DNA from 3 places in the Sphingobacterium sp. JUb56 genome. Region 1 is predicted to be linked to each of the others. Evidence: riboswitches for the same ligand, from Rfam matches in the RefSeq annotation. Region 1 holds a riboswitch; each other region holds the start of a gene.

Region 1 (4,749 bases):
ATAAGCCGTTATGTGCAATTAATGTTTTAAATCTATTTTCATGTACTCCAGCCAGCATATATACTGAATAACCACCATAACTAGCACCGATAGCAGCACGACGTGTTGTATCTACATATTTCTCTTTAGAAATATCATCAATGGCAGATAAATAATCCCTTATAGGCTGTCCGCCCCAATCTTTGGATATTGCTTCATTCCATTTCACTCCCCAGCCAGGCATCCCGCGACGATTTGGAGCGATCACAATATAACCTTGAGAAGCGATAAGCTGTAGATTCCAACGGAATGAGTAAAACTGGGTCAGTGCAGACTGAGGGCCACCTTCGCAATATAAAATCGTTGGGTATTTTTTTGTTGGATCAAAATCTGGCGGATAAATTACCCAAGAAAAAAGATCTTGGCCATCAGAAGCTTTTGTAATTCTGGATTCAATTTTATTATCACTGATATGAGCATACATTTTATCATTGACAGTCGTCAATGCCGTTAACGTTTTATTCGCTAAGTCATATTTGTAAATCTCTGTAGCTCTTGTGAATTTTGTTGATGTTACGATCAACTGATTGGCTACCTGTCCCACAATTCCTGTGATATCAAAATTTCCTTCAGAGATTTGTTTAATCGATGCTAAAGATTTGTTTTTTAAATTAGTAGGAACAGTCAGTTCGAAAAGTTGTACGGTACCTTTGGATGGTGCTACAAAATAAATCTTGCGATTGTCCTTGCTCCAAATGAAAGAGTTTACTGTGCCGTCCCAATGTGCAGTTAGATTTAAACGCTGAGATGAGGCTTTATCGAAAATAATGATATCATTTTTATCGGCTTCGTAACCATCTTTTTTCATACTTAGCCAAGTTAACTTAGTTCCATCTGGACTGTAAGTCGGGTTGGTATCATAGCCATTCATACCCTCAGTCAGATTTGTTGTTTGCTTAGAAGTAAGATCATAGCGGTAGATATCCGTATTTGTACTCACGGCATACTCTGTTCCAAACCTTTTTTTACTAACATATAGCACAGCTTTACTATCTGGTGTCCATTCAAAATCTTCAGAACCGCCAAATGGCATTTGAGGACTATAGAAAGGCTCATCCTGCAATAAATCAATTGCTTCGCCAATCTTACCGTTGTTATAGCTGGCTACAAATGGATGATTGAATTTTCCATTATTGAACGTGTCCCAATGACGGTAGTCAAGATTGTCAAAAACATAAGCGTCAGATTTTGGTAAATCAGGATATTTGTCGGTACTGTGATATTTTTTGATTAAAACTGCTTTGCTAAATAAAATATATTGACCATTTGGAGATAGCTTTACATTTTCTAGATCAGTTTCGCTATGTGTCAGTTGTATAGCTTCACCTTTATATCTATTCTTTTTCCAAAGTTGCCCTTTGAACAAGTAAATGATATCGCCATTTTCTGTAATCTGTACGACAGACTCACCGCCCTTTTCACTTGTTAGAGGAGCTGTGTTACCTGTTTCTAATGATAATGTGTAAAGGTTTTTTTCCGAACTGTTTGTTTCTATAGCATAATTAGAGACACCATATACTAAAGTTTTTCCATCTGTTGAAATTCCTTCTCCAGAAACACGGCCTAATTTCCAAAGTGTCTGCGGATCTAATGGTGCTTTTGCGGTGTTTTCCATATTAAGAACCATTTTGGTTTCTTTGTTTTCCTGAGCTATTGATGCCGAAGCGCATAATAAAATGGAAAGCGTTATTAAAGATTTTTTTTTCATAAAGAATACGAATATGAACAGGCAAGATACAAAATCTACGATCATTTAACATATTAAATAAAGTATTAGAGAAAGAAAACAAGGTGAAGGAATTGTTCAGAATGATGCGATATCACTTTGTGTTAAGCTATTGAAGGAAATTGGTGAAATTATGAAATACGATTGTAACGCATTAAAAAAAAGCATAAAGCGGCATAGCATTGATATTAGTAACTGAAAGTTATACAGAATTAGCTGGATAAAAAAAGTTTCACTCAGTGCTCAAAAAGAAAGGGCTATTTAACCTTTTTAGCGCTGAGTGAATACGCAATTTTAAAGCTGTCTTTGCTCTTATTGGAGAATCGGGATAAGCGTATTTTCCTCTAATCTTACTGCGACATACTTTACGGAAGTAAAACCATCTTCTCTAGAAATGATGTTGGAAAGATCTAGCCCTCTTTTAGAAAAAGTGCTTATGAGCGCAGTGCGGAATGTAGATTTGGAAGAACCCCAACCTTTTTCCGATACCGTATCATTGTTGAGCTGTATCAGTTCGTTGATTGAATAATAACTGAATTTTTCCAGTAAATGTTGATAAAGATTTGGTGTTGACATACAATTTAAAAATTTAAAGGATTAAACCATAAACTGTATCCAGATATTTTTGGTCGAAACCCATATTAATTTACCACCGCGGTTATGTAACTCGGTTGGTATTGCAACGTGCAATTCTGAATACTCTACAAAGTTAGTAGATTTTATTTTGTTTCAAAATTTATTTTAAAATAATTAATTCATGATGAGAATTTTATGAATGATGTCGATTAGATTATTATTTCTTTATAGTGGAAATTATAATAAATATTGGCCTTCTCATCTCGTCTTTCATTTCCGGATAAATTTTTAAAACTTCCTCTGAAGGTTTGGGTTCCGATATTTGTTGAATATCAAAATTAGATTTAATAACTGTGTTGATGATAGTTTCTAAATTTCGATGGTATTTAGTTACCTCGTGTCCAAGAAATCGAGTGTTTCTTTGACCTTCTTCCTGATAATTGTCCATCGGCCAATGCAGACGATTTCCATTTTCATCCTTAAACCAATCCTGTTCAGCTCTTGAAGTAAAAGCAGGGTGCTCCATTGAAAAGACAAAACTTCCTCCTTTTTTAAGAATTTGATTTATTTTCATAAAAACACTTCTTAAATCTTTTAGGTAATGGAATGCAAGTGAACTAATAACGACGTCAAATTCTTCATGGTCAAAATTAATATCCTCGATGGCCATTTTTTTATATTCAATTTCAAAGTTTTTGGAATGCTCTTTTGCTTTATCAATCATTTTTTGAGATAAGTCAATTCCAATTACATTTTTAGCCCCTTTTTGCTTAGCATAAATGCAGTGCCATCCATATCCGCAACCTAGATCAAGCACTTTCTTATTCTGGAAATCAGGTAACATTTTCTGTAAAACATGCCATTCTCCAGCAGCATTTAAACCATCTATAGAACGTTGCATCTTTCCATAGCTTTCAAAGAAGCTAGGATCATCATATTTGTTTTGTTTCATTTTATTATTCGCCGTTTCAAGATAATTTCAAATTTACTGCCAATATTATTTTTATCAAAACTTAGTTGGCTGAACGAGACATAAAAGCATACTTGACGATCCACCCATCAAAAAGGGTGGATAAACCTTTAGTAAGTTACACTGTTATTAATATATTATCTCTTTATTAGGAAAATTAAATTTGATATTGAATTAATTTTTGGTTATTTTTAAACTGTAAAATATATTGTACATAAATGTTTTAATATTTTAATGAAACTAATATTGATTTAATGAAAAAATATCTGCTTTTATTGCTATTTTTTTGCGCACTGCTTATTGTTAGTTGCAAGAAATCAGAAGAAATTGATCCCCTATCAAACATGAGTATCGTGTTTTCTGACAATAATCATCCTGTCAGAGGAAAAGTGAAGTACGACTATAATTTGGACAATTGTGGACAGATCAATCTTATTACGAGCGTAAAGGAGTCTGATGGTACTTATTCACAATTGAAATTAACTTTACTTTCTAATGGAGCATTAGCCAAGGTTCAGTATTTCAAACAAAATTCTTCAGCTGATGGTAACTATTTTGCTCCACATCTTCAGCCAGAGAAATCTTTTCAAATCGCGGATTTTAAATATGAAAAAGCAGGCGGTCGATTATCTTTTTCTTTTAGTGGAAAAGTTTATAAAAACAATGAGCAAGAACGAGTATTGACTGGTAAAGTAGATCTGCACGCCATTAAATATGCACCGTGCGAAGCAATGATCCTTGATGTAATGACAGTGAAACCAGCTTTTAATTTTTTCTCTATGTATTCATCTTCTACTAAATCAACTGTTAATCCAGACAGATCGGACCAGTACAACTATTATACATATGTTGCTCACTCCAATTCTGGTCAATTTATAAGTTTGAAGCTGGAAAGCGATATTTCCAAATTGGTAGGCAAGGAGATTGACTTTGATGACACTAACCCATTATACAGTGTTAAATATTGGGAATATACCGGACTGTTTATGTTGGAGGAATCCTATGGATCCCTTGATCAAAACTGGAAGCGTTTTCAAACGAGGGGTAAATTTACCAGTATCCAAAAAGTATCGGATGAAAGATACAATAAACCGTATTACAAAGGTATAATCGTTATGGATATACTTGATGAAGGCCGTTTAGTGAAAGAAAGCGTCGAATTACCTTTTTATATGTCGTCAATGGACTGAGTAGCTCAATGAAATGTAGCATAGGCCACCTGAATAAATGTGTCTTTTTTAATTACAATGCCTTTGATATTAATCAAGTGCATTTGTGAGGTCCTTCGGATCAAAGTTTATTGTGTTCTAGTTTTTCATTTGATATACGGGCATGTAGTGGAAATGCTTTACCTTGAATATGGAGTGAAGCTGAAGGTGAAATATACCGTAGTAAAACTTCCGTCGGTTAATAACTTATATTAATGTATAAATGATAT
Region 2 (4,749 bases), 550 kb from region 1:
ATTCGATGATGAAACTCGGAATGAACGTACAGCCCAATCTAAATATTGTTGGTGATCAGCTTTACGTAATGGCAGACCTTCACGAATTGCAGGCTCATCGATTTGGATAATTTTAATACCTGCTTTTTCTAAAGCTTGTACTTCATCTAAAATCGCTAATGCAATTTGGTAAGTTGTTGTAGAGCGTGGTTGATCGTTACGTACGAATGACCATTGTAAGATCGTAACCGGCCCCGTTAACATTCCTTTTACTGGACGGTTTGTCAGGGTTTGAGCGTATGAAGACCAACGTACGGTCATATCAGCAGGACGGTAAACATCACCATAAATAACTGGAGGTTTTACACAACGTGAACCATATGATTGAACCCATCCGTTTTTAGTGAAGGCATAACCTGCTAATTGCTCTCCGAAGTACTCAACCATGTCATTACGTTCGAATTCACCATGAACTAATACGTCGATATCCAATTGCTCCTGAAGACGGATTGTTCTTTCTGTCTCTTCTGCGATTTCTTTATCGTATTGTTCTTGAGAAATTGCGCCTTTTTTCAAATCAGCTCTCCATTTACGAACATCTTTAGTTTGTGGGAATGAACCAATTGTCGTTGTTGGAAATGCTGGAAGATTAAATTTCGCTTGTTGTGCTTCTTTACGAGCTAAGAAAGTAGATGTACGTTTAGCATCATCATCAGTGATATTTGCTGTACGTTCTTTAACTTCAGGCTTGTGGATTAAAGAAGATGTACGACGGTCTTCCGCAGCAGCCTTATTGGCTTCGAAACGCTCAGCTGTTTTTGCATCTACTTCGCCTTCAGCTAAGATCGCTAAATCTTTTACCTCTGCTAATTTTTGCTTAGCAAATGCCAACCAATTTTTAACTTCTTTAGGCAATGACTCTTCATTATCTTCATTGTCTAAATCGAAAGGTACGTGTAATAATGAACTCGAAGGTCCTACTAATACACGGTCTTTGCCTAAAGCATCAACAGCTTTTTTGATTTGTGCTAAAGATTTTACGTAATCATTTTTCCAAATGTTGCGACCTTCAACTACACCCAAAGAAAGTGTTAATGAAGCCGGAACTTTGGCTAATATAGTGTCGAGTTGGTTTTCACCTCTTACTAAATCAACATGAACTGCGTAAACTGGTAAGTTTAGAGCTGTTTCTTCGTTGTCACGTAAAGCCTCGAAATAAGTCGTTACAATAATTTTGATGTCTTGAGCAGCAGCAGCTAATTTAGTGAATACACTAGTGTATAAAGCACGTGTTGCATCATCAATATCTAAAGCTAAAAATGGCTCATCAATTTGTACATATTTTGCACCAGCGGTAGCCAATTTAGTTAAGATTTCTTCATATACAGGAACCAACTTATTGATTAAATCGATACGGTTGAAACCAGATTCTTTTTCTTTACCTAATAATAAGTATGAGATCGGGCCAATTAACACAGGCTTCGTTTCAATACCTAAAGATTTTGCTTCATTATATTCATTTAAGAATTTCTCTGAAGTCAATTTGAATTCTTGATTTTTCACGAATTCAGGTACGATGTAATGGTAGTTGGTATCAAACCATTTTGTCATTTCCATTGCCGTTACGTCAACGCCATCTTGCTGGAAACCACGCGCCATTGCAAAGTAAAGGTCCAAATTGTATCCTTTATCTTCGTTATTTAAAAGTGATTGATATTGTGCAGGGATTGCACCTACAGTTAATGTCAAGTCTAAAACTTGGTCATAAAATGAAAAATCATTGGAAGGAATCAAATCGATGCCAGCATCTTTTTGAGTTTTCCAGTTGCCTTCACGGATTTTCAGTCCAGCCTGCAATAATTCTTGCGCGCTGATTTTTTTAGCCCAATATGCTTCATTGGCCTTTTTCAACTCGCGGAAGGCACCTACACGTGGGTAACCTAAGTTGTTCGTTAGTAACATAAATATAAAATTATTTTATTTGTTCAACCTTAACGAAGCAAGAAATTAGAAAGATTTTTTTTATTCGAAATAAAAAACGATCAAAAATTCTTGAATCTATTTACTAAATTTTTTGATTGCTTTTAGAGAGGAGGGCACAAGATATATTTTGTGTCTAGCTTATCATTCCCACTTTTTGATGGGGTAGAATGTAGCACCTTGTCAATCGACAGGTTGCTAAGGCTTCATTGGGTCTATTCCCTCTGCCTTTCTCTATAAGCGCTGTAAATATCGGAATTAGTTTTATAAAAACAAATATTTTGTAACTTTTATATAAAAATGATAATAAACCAAGGTTTAAAATTGGAAATTAGCAGACAAACCAATTTGTTTTCCATTGTAAAACGGTGTTGCCATCGTTAGGTAACTTGTTTTTTTTGATTGCAAGTGTTTATCAAATAATGGTAATAGCCAGTATGCAATTTTTGTTCCCATAATACCAATACCAGCTCCCATAGCGACGTCAGAAAACCAATGTTTATGATTATACATTCTCAGGTAACCTGTTCCCGCCGCAATTGTATAGCCTGCAATACCATACCAAATGGATTGATCTTTATATTCTTGCCATAGAATTTCTGCACCGGTAAAAGGTACAGCAGTATGTCCTGAAGGAAAAGATTCTTGATCTGCGCGATCAGGTCTCCAAGTAGGTGTCGTTTTTTTTATGGTATATACTGCTGATAAGGTGATTGCATGGGCAATCGAACTTACCACTAAGCGTTGTTTTAAATTGTGCTTACTTGGTATTCCGAGTAAGTCAAGCCCAAAGACAGCGGCAGAAGGAATGAAAACACTAACATTATCAAGTTTAAAAGTTTTGGACGGATCATTATTAATTGAATTGTTTATTTGTTGATCCTTATGTTTGAGGTATGGGCTATTTAATGAGATTACTCCGTAAGTCATTAAAGCCGCAGGAACTATTAATTGCTTATAATTTATTGGCTTAGCATTGGTTTCAAAATCTTGATTATCATTTTGTAAAGTATCTTTTTGCGCATAAAGCGATGTAGAAGAGCAAAAGATTGAAAGGATTAAAAAAAATGGAATTGATAGTTTCATTGTTGCAAGATAAACAAAAAGAGATGTTTTTAACATCTCTTTATTATTCTAGTAATTGTGTATTAGCTAACCAATAATTTATAGCCTTTTCCATGTACATTGACAATTTCAACTTTGGGATCATCTCGTAGGTATTTTCTCAATTTGCTTAAGAAAACGTCCATACTCCGGCCTGTAAAATAATTGTCATCATGCCAAATTTTTAAAAGGGCTTCTTCTCGAGTCAGTACATCATTCTTTTTTAGACAAAGTAGACGTAATAATTCCGCTTCTTTCGTTGATAGTTTTTGTTGCACACCTTTATGCGCAATTTGTTGACTTGTATAATCGAAGAAGTACTCTCCAATCTCAAATTTATCGCTTACAACCTGATCATCTTTCTCTCTTACAACACGCTTAAGCAATGCATTTATGCGAAGGAGCAATTCTTCCACTCGAAATGGTTTTGTGATATAATCATCGCCACCAAGTTCAAATGCTTCTGTTTTATCTTCCATCATACCTTTTGCAGTAGCAAATATGATGGGGGTTGTTGTATTTATTTTCCTGATTTCTCGGCCTACTGTAAAGCCATCTTTCTTGGGCATCATGACGTCTAAAATGCAAAGATCATAACTGCTCTTACGAAATTGATTGACAGCTTCTTCACCATCTGTACATAAGGTGACATCAAATTTCCCTTTAAGCTCTAAATAATCTTTTAATAAATCTCCTAAGTTTGGATCGTCTTCTGCTAATAATATCTTCTGCATATTCTTATGGTTTTGTTCGAATATTGATGATAATATACGAAATTAATATCGTTTTAAATTTAATTTTTTATGGGTAATAGGATGTCAAACTGCGTTCCCTTATCTTTATCGCTTTTTACTTGAATTTTACCATTCATTCTTTTAATAATATCATAAACATATGATAGTCCCAATCCAAAACCTTTTACGTTGTGGACATTTCCTGTAGGAATGCGATAAAATTGATCAAATATTTTTAATAGATGATCTTTTGCCATTCCAATCCCATTATCAATAATTGTAATTTGAATACTTTCTTTTGTATTTTTGGTTTTCACAATTATGTGTGGATTATCTTTACTGTATTTTATAGCATTATCTACCAAGTTGAAAAATACATTTGACAAATGAAGTTCATCTCCTACTACAATATCATTTTGTGCATCAAAGTGATGTTCAAATTTGCCACCTACTTTTTGTATTTGAAGTTGCATGCTGTCTAATACTGCTGAAAGCAGATCATTAATGTGAATAGGTGTTTTTTCTAGCTTTAATGTTTCTTTTTCCAGACGGGCAATATCTAATACTCGTTCGATATGGTTACCTAATCTCACATTTTCATCATATATAATATTTGCAAGACGCTTTACTCTACGCTCATCAGATATGATCTCTGGATCTCGCAAGGATTCACTGGCTATCATAATTGTAGCAACAGGTGTTTTAAATTCGTGCGTCATATTGTTGATAAAATCAGTTTTCATCTCTGAAACTTTTTTCTGTTTGAATATGATTAATAGGGTATATGCAAAACAGCCAATTAATAGGAAAAGCAAAGCTATTGTAGGGAGCAATAGATAACTCATATTATCAACAATGATAGTACTTTTTCTAGGAAAATAAACGCTTAATCTTCCTGGAGGAGAACCAATATCTCCTTTAAATAGAGCTGTTGAATAACGAGTTATTTTAT
Region 3 (4,749 bases), 2.6 Mb from region 1:
AGTTTCACTTCCCCTTTATGCCCTTAATCGTTAAATTTTCTTTTTTGTCTTCTATATAGAATATAGATTATTGCCAATAAAGCAACAACCGCAAGAATTATATAACTAGAATTCGAGTGTTCTTGTGCATTAATTGTATTGGTATCTGCAAAAACCAAGTTGCCTACCATTATCAGTAGAATTGTTAACCACTTAGCCATAATTTATAATATTTTTAGTAACATCACAATATAGTGATATTAACGATATTAAGCAAATTTTCTGCCACATATTTATTATAGTTCTAAATATGCTATTTTTTAACAAAAAATAGCAGTTTAAATGGTTTTGAACCTAATTATGTGGTAAGTAATGCCATTAATGAAAGATCTAAATTGTTAAATATAAGTCATGATTTGTAGTGGCTGCAGCACGGGGTTTATAGAAGTGAATTGGGGTGATGATAAATAAAAAAACGTTGAACCTACAAGTAGATCCAACGTTTTTCACTTGTGATTAGCAAGTGTTAGGGTTGGTTGGTATTCGGTACTTTTTATTAATTTAGGCAATTTCAGCTATAAAATTTCCTGTTTTGTTTATTTCAGATTTAAGGTCTGTGATTTTCTTCAAATTTATTGTTCCAATAACGTACTTAAAATCAGGAGCATAATATCTTTCAATAATTTTTGTGAAACCTAATTTTTCAACTAGGCTGTCATCTTCATATCTCAAGTACACCTTGATTTCATGATCGGTACTGTATGATAATGCATCTGTATTTAAATGCTTCTTGTACTCATATCTGTAGTCATAACGTAGCGCTGTAATATCAGATAATACTGCAGATCCGGTAGGATGACCTCCAGCACCTTTACCGTAGAAAAATTGTTCATCTGCAAATGCTGCTTTTACAAGGACGCCGTTATTTTCATTTTCAACATTGAATAAAATGTTTTCCGAACTGATAAACTTAGGAATAACATAAAGAACCACTTTATTTTGATCTATTTCTCGAGCAGTAGGGATCAATTTGATCTTGAAATTTTTCTCTTTTGCAAAGCGAATATCTTGTGCTCCTAATTTATCAATACCGATATTGAAAACATCGTCAGGATTTACATTGATACCATAAGCATGAGCAGCGACGATCGTTAATTTGTATTTAGGGTCAAAACCACCGACATCTAATGTAGGATCAGTTTCAGCAAAACCTAATTCCTGCGCTTCTTTTAGTGCATCTGCATAAGGTTGATTTTCGTTGAAGACTTTAGACAATATAAAATTAGAGGAGCCATTAAAAATACCGGTCACGGCATGTAATAATTCATTGTCATAATACTCTTCTAAATTGCGGATAATTGGAATACTTCCGCATACTGCACCTTCATATAGTAGACTTGTTCCGTATTCTTGTTGTATTGCCGCTAATTCTTCTAAATGCGTGGCAATCATTTTCTTATTTGCAGAAACAACGTTTTTTCCAGATTTTAATGCACGAACAGTCAGTGCGTAAGCCGCATCAGCATCATCGATCAATTCTACTACGGTATTGATTTCAGGGTCACCAAGAATAGCCTCAGCATCTGTTGTGAATAATTCAGCAGGTAATGATCTTTTTTTGTCAGCGTTCTTGATGACAAATTTTTTAATTTCTAAATTTAAGTTTTTAGTCTTGATAATGTCGTACAATCCTTGTCCTACAACCCCAAATCCAAACATTCCAATCGTTAATTTCTTACTCATAGTTTTTTTTACGCTTTTATATAATAGTGCTATCTGAAATTATTTAATTTTATCGAAGGCCTGTTGTAAATCTGCTTTGATATCGTCAATATGTTCGATACCGACAGATAGGCGTAATAATCCTACAAATACACCTGCAGCTTTTTGAGCTTCTTCACTCAGTTGTTGATGTGTAGTCGCCGCAGGGTGTATGATCAATGATTTCGTATCACCCACATTTGCGAGATGACTTATTAGCTCTAAGCTATCGATAAAAGCATCGGCTTTTGTCACGTCACCTTTTATTTGAAATGAAAGAACAGCACCATATCCATTTTTTAAATACTTTTGTGCATTTGCATAGCTAGGAGAGCTTTTTAACCCTGGATAATTCACTTTTTCCACTTGCGGATGGGCTTCTAACCATTTCGCAATTTCTAATGTGTTGTCTACATGACGCTGAACACGAAGTGATAATGTTTCTAGGCCCTGGATTAATTGGAATGAATTGAAGGGTGAAATAGCTGGTCCAAAATCACGTAGTCCTTCAACACGTGCGCGGATTGCAAATTGAATGTTTCCAAATGGGCCATTAACGCCAAAAACATCTGAAAAAACTAATCCATGGTATCCTTCTGAAGGTTCAGAAAACTGTTTGAATTTACCATTTCCCCAGTTGTACGTACCGCCATCAACGATGACACCACCAATACTTGTTCCGTGGCCACCAATCCATTTTGTTGCAGACTCTACAACTACAGAAGCGCCGTGTTCAAGAGGTTTAAATAGATATCCACCAGCTCCAAAAGTATTGTCTACGATAAGTGGTAAGTCATGTTTTCTAGCAACAGCTGCTATCTTATCAAAATCTGGAATATCGTAACTTGGGTTTCCAATTGTTTCTAGGTATAAAGCTTTTGTGTTCTCATCGATTAGTGATTCAAACTCCTCGGCTGTTGTTTCTTTAGTAAAACGTACTTCAATACCAATTCTTTTAAATGCTACTTTAAATTGATTATATGTACCACCGTATACATTACTGCTGGAAACAAAATTTTCACCAGCTTCTACGATATTATTTAATGCAATGAATTGTGCCGCCTGTCCAGAAGCGACTGCTACAGCGGCGATACCACCTTCCAATGCAGCAATACGTTTCTCAAATACATCTGTTGTTGGATTCATCAGACGTGTATAGATGTTTCCAAATTGTTTTAAAGCAAATAAATTCGCTCCATGTTCTGCATTTTCAAATACGTATGAACTGGTTTGGTATATAGGTACTGCACGCGCTCCAGTTGTTGGATCGGCAACTTGACCAGCATGCACTTGAAGTGTTTCGAATTTTAAATTTTTATTTGTAGACATTGTAGTTATAATTAATTAGTTGAAGATTCGTTAATAAAAAATAGGGGTGAGATTGTGCACATGGATATGTACTTGAAATCAATAAATTTTAAAAAAGATTGATTAACAAGAAAACGTAAACATGTGCAAAAGCATTCGCATCTGTTTTGATGGAATATTTGTATCTGTTACGTTGGTGCTAGAATTTACCTTCTTGTTTTGTTGTAATGTTATTATCATTTGTCGTTTCATTTATATCCTCCAAAGCAATATTACTTTGGACAGGAATTGGCACCTTTTCAAACGTATTTTGAAGGTTGCCAGTGGGTCATTGAGCCAGTCTCTCGCCACTTCTTTATAAATCAAGACCTGATTAAGAGGTGTTGATTAGATGTATTTCTATTTGAACTACGTTGCAAATATATGCCTTGCTTTTTACAAACCAAAATATTTTATGCTATTTCTTAGAAAATACTTCTAATTCTACTCGTAATTGATCGTAAGCTCTCACTATTATGTAAGTATTGGTAGTTAATGGGGGCAGCATTTATTTATTCCGATATGTTTATACGTCGTGGATGAAATCCATATCAGTAATTGAAAGCAATATAACCGAAGCATACGGTGTTAAACAAACAACGGCAGAGCGATGATCCTGTGATCTTTTTTTATAAAAAAGAAAATAGGAACCTTGCGAGTTCCTATGCTTTCTTCCCATTACTTTGTATGAAACAATAATTCGCCTTTGCCAGTTGGAGCAAGTGGGTTTTATTTAATAATACGTTTAATCTTATTTGATTTTTTAATCAATTTGTGTAATTGAGTGTAATTTTCATTTTGGATGGCATCTTTTAAAGCCTGCAGCTGCTTGATGTTTTCCTCTAACACTTCGAGTACATTAACTCTGTTCTGTTTGAAAATAGGTGTCCACATATCCGGTGAGCTTTTTGCTAAGCGTACCGTTGATTCAAAACCAGATCCTGCCAATTCAAATATTCGACCCTGCGATTTCTCTTTCTCTAAAACAGTTAGCGCTAGAGCAAAAGAAGTCAGGTGAGAAATATGGGAAACATAGGCTGTGTGTGTATCATGCTCCTCTGCAGTCATAAATGACGTCCGCATTTCCAGTTGTTCGGTAATGGAATCTGTTAATTCGAACGCATCTTCATCAGATTTAAATGCCTCAACGTAAACCATCATTTTATCTTTAAACAAATTTGGTAATGCTGCTTCGGGGCCTGAATATTCGGTACCAGCCATTGGATGGGCGGCAACATAGCGGCCACGATTAGGGTGTTCCGAGATTAACTGTAAAATATTTAGTTTGGTAGAGCCCATGTCAATGATGACTTGATCTTTTACGAGATCCAATAATTTGGGCGCTAATGTGATTATCGCATCAACTGGAGCTGTGAGAATGATCACTTTACATTTTTCTAAAGCTTCCTCTAATGTTGCCTTTTGATCAATGAAGCCTATTTGCAATGCTTTCGTTAGATTAGCATCGCTTTTGTCAACACCAAAAACCTGATCACAGAATTTTTTTTCTTTTAGTTTCATGGCGACGGAGCCACCAATTAAACCGACGCCAATAATGGCTATATTCATCATGTTATTTCAATCTTAATTCGTTTGTTTTGCTTGTTCTATTCTAGCAATTGCTTCTTTTAATACTTCAACTGAGGCACATAAACTTATTCT

The links. A riboswitch is a leader RNA that binds a small molecule or an ion and turns the genes downstream of it on or off. The one in region 1 is predicted to bind S-adenosylmethionine.
Region 2: linked by a shared signal. The riboswitch ahead of metE (5-methyltetrahydropteroyltriglutamate--homocysteine S-methyltransferase) and the one ahead of FHR29_RS16520 (hypothetical protein) in region 1 are both predicted to bind S-adenosylmethionine.
Region 3: linked by a shared signal. The riboswitch ahead of FHR29_RS05015 (O-acetylhomoserine aminocarboxypropyltransferase/cysteine synthase family protein) and the one ahead of FHR29_RS16520 (hypothetical protein) in region 1 are both predicted to bind S-adenosylmethionine.

What each region holds. Positions count from the first base shown of each region.
Region 1 is NZ_JACHWL010000001.1:3,871,304-3,876,052, reverse strand. It holds gene FHR29_RS16525 (S9 family peptidase) at 1-1,747, opposite strand, end outside; gene FHR29_RS16520 (hypothetical protein) at 2,078-2,341, opposite strand; SAM-I-IV-variant riboswitch at 2,377-2,470, opposite strand; gene FHR29_RS16515 (bifunctional 2-polyprenyl-6-hydroxyphenol methylase/3-demethylubiquinol 3-O-methyltransferase UbiG) at 2,559-3,293, opposite strand; gene FHR29_RS16510 (hypothetical protein) at 3,566-4,501, shown strand.
Region 2 is NZ_JACHWL010000001.1:4,426,182-4,430,930, reverse strand. It holds gene metE (5-methyltetrahydropteroyltriglutamate--homocysteine S-methyltransferase) at 1-1,941, opposite strand, end outside; SAM riboswitch class I at 2,098-2,202, opposite strand; gene FHR29_RS18870 (phosphatase PAP2 family protein) at 2,278-3,045, opposite strand; gene FHR29_RS18865 (response regulator transcription factor) at 3,108-3,797, opposite strand; gene FHR29_RS18860 (sensor histidine kinase KdpD) at 3,857-4,749, opposite strand, start outside.
Region 3 is NZ_JACHWL010000001.1:1,246,938-1,251,686, forward strand. It holds gene FHR29_RS05010 (homoserine dehydrogenase) at 541-1,722, opposite strand; gene FHR29_RS05015 (O-acetylhomoserine aminocarboxypropyltransferase/cysteine synthase family protein) at 1,762-3,069, opposite strand; SAM riboswitch class I at 3,298-3,412, opposite strand; gene FHR29_RS05020 (prephenate dehydrogenase) at 3,817-4,659, opposite strand; gene FHR29_RS05025 (pyridoxal phosphate-dependent aminotransferase) at 4,672-4,749, opposite strand, start outside.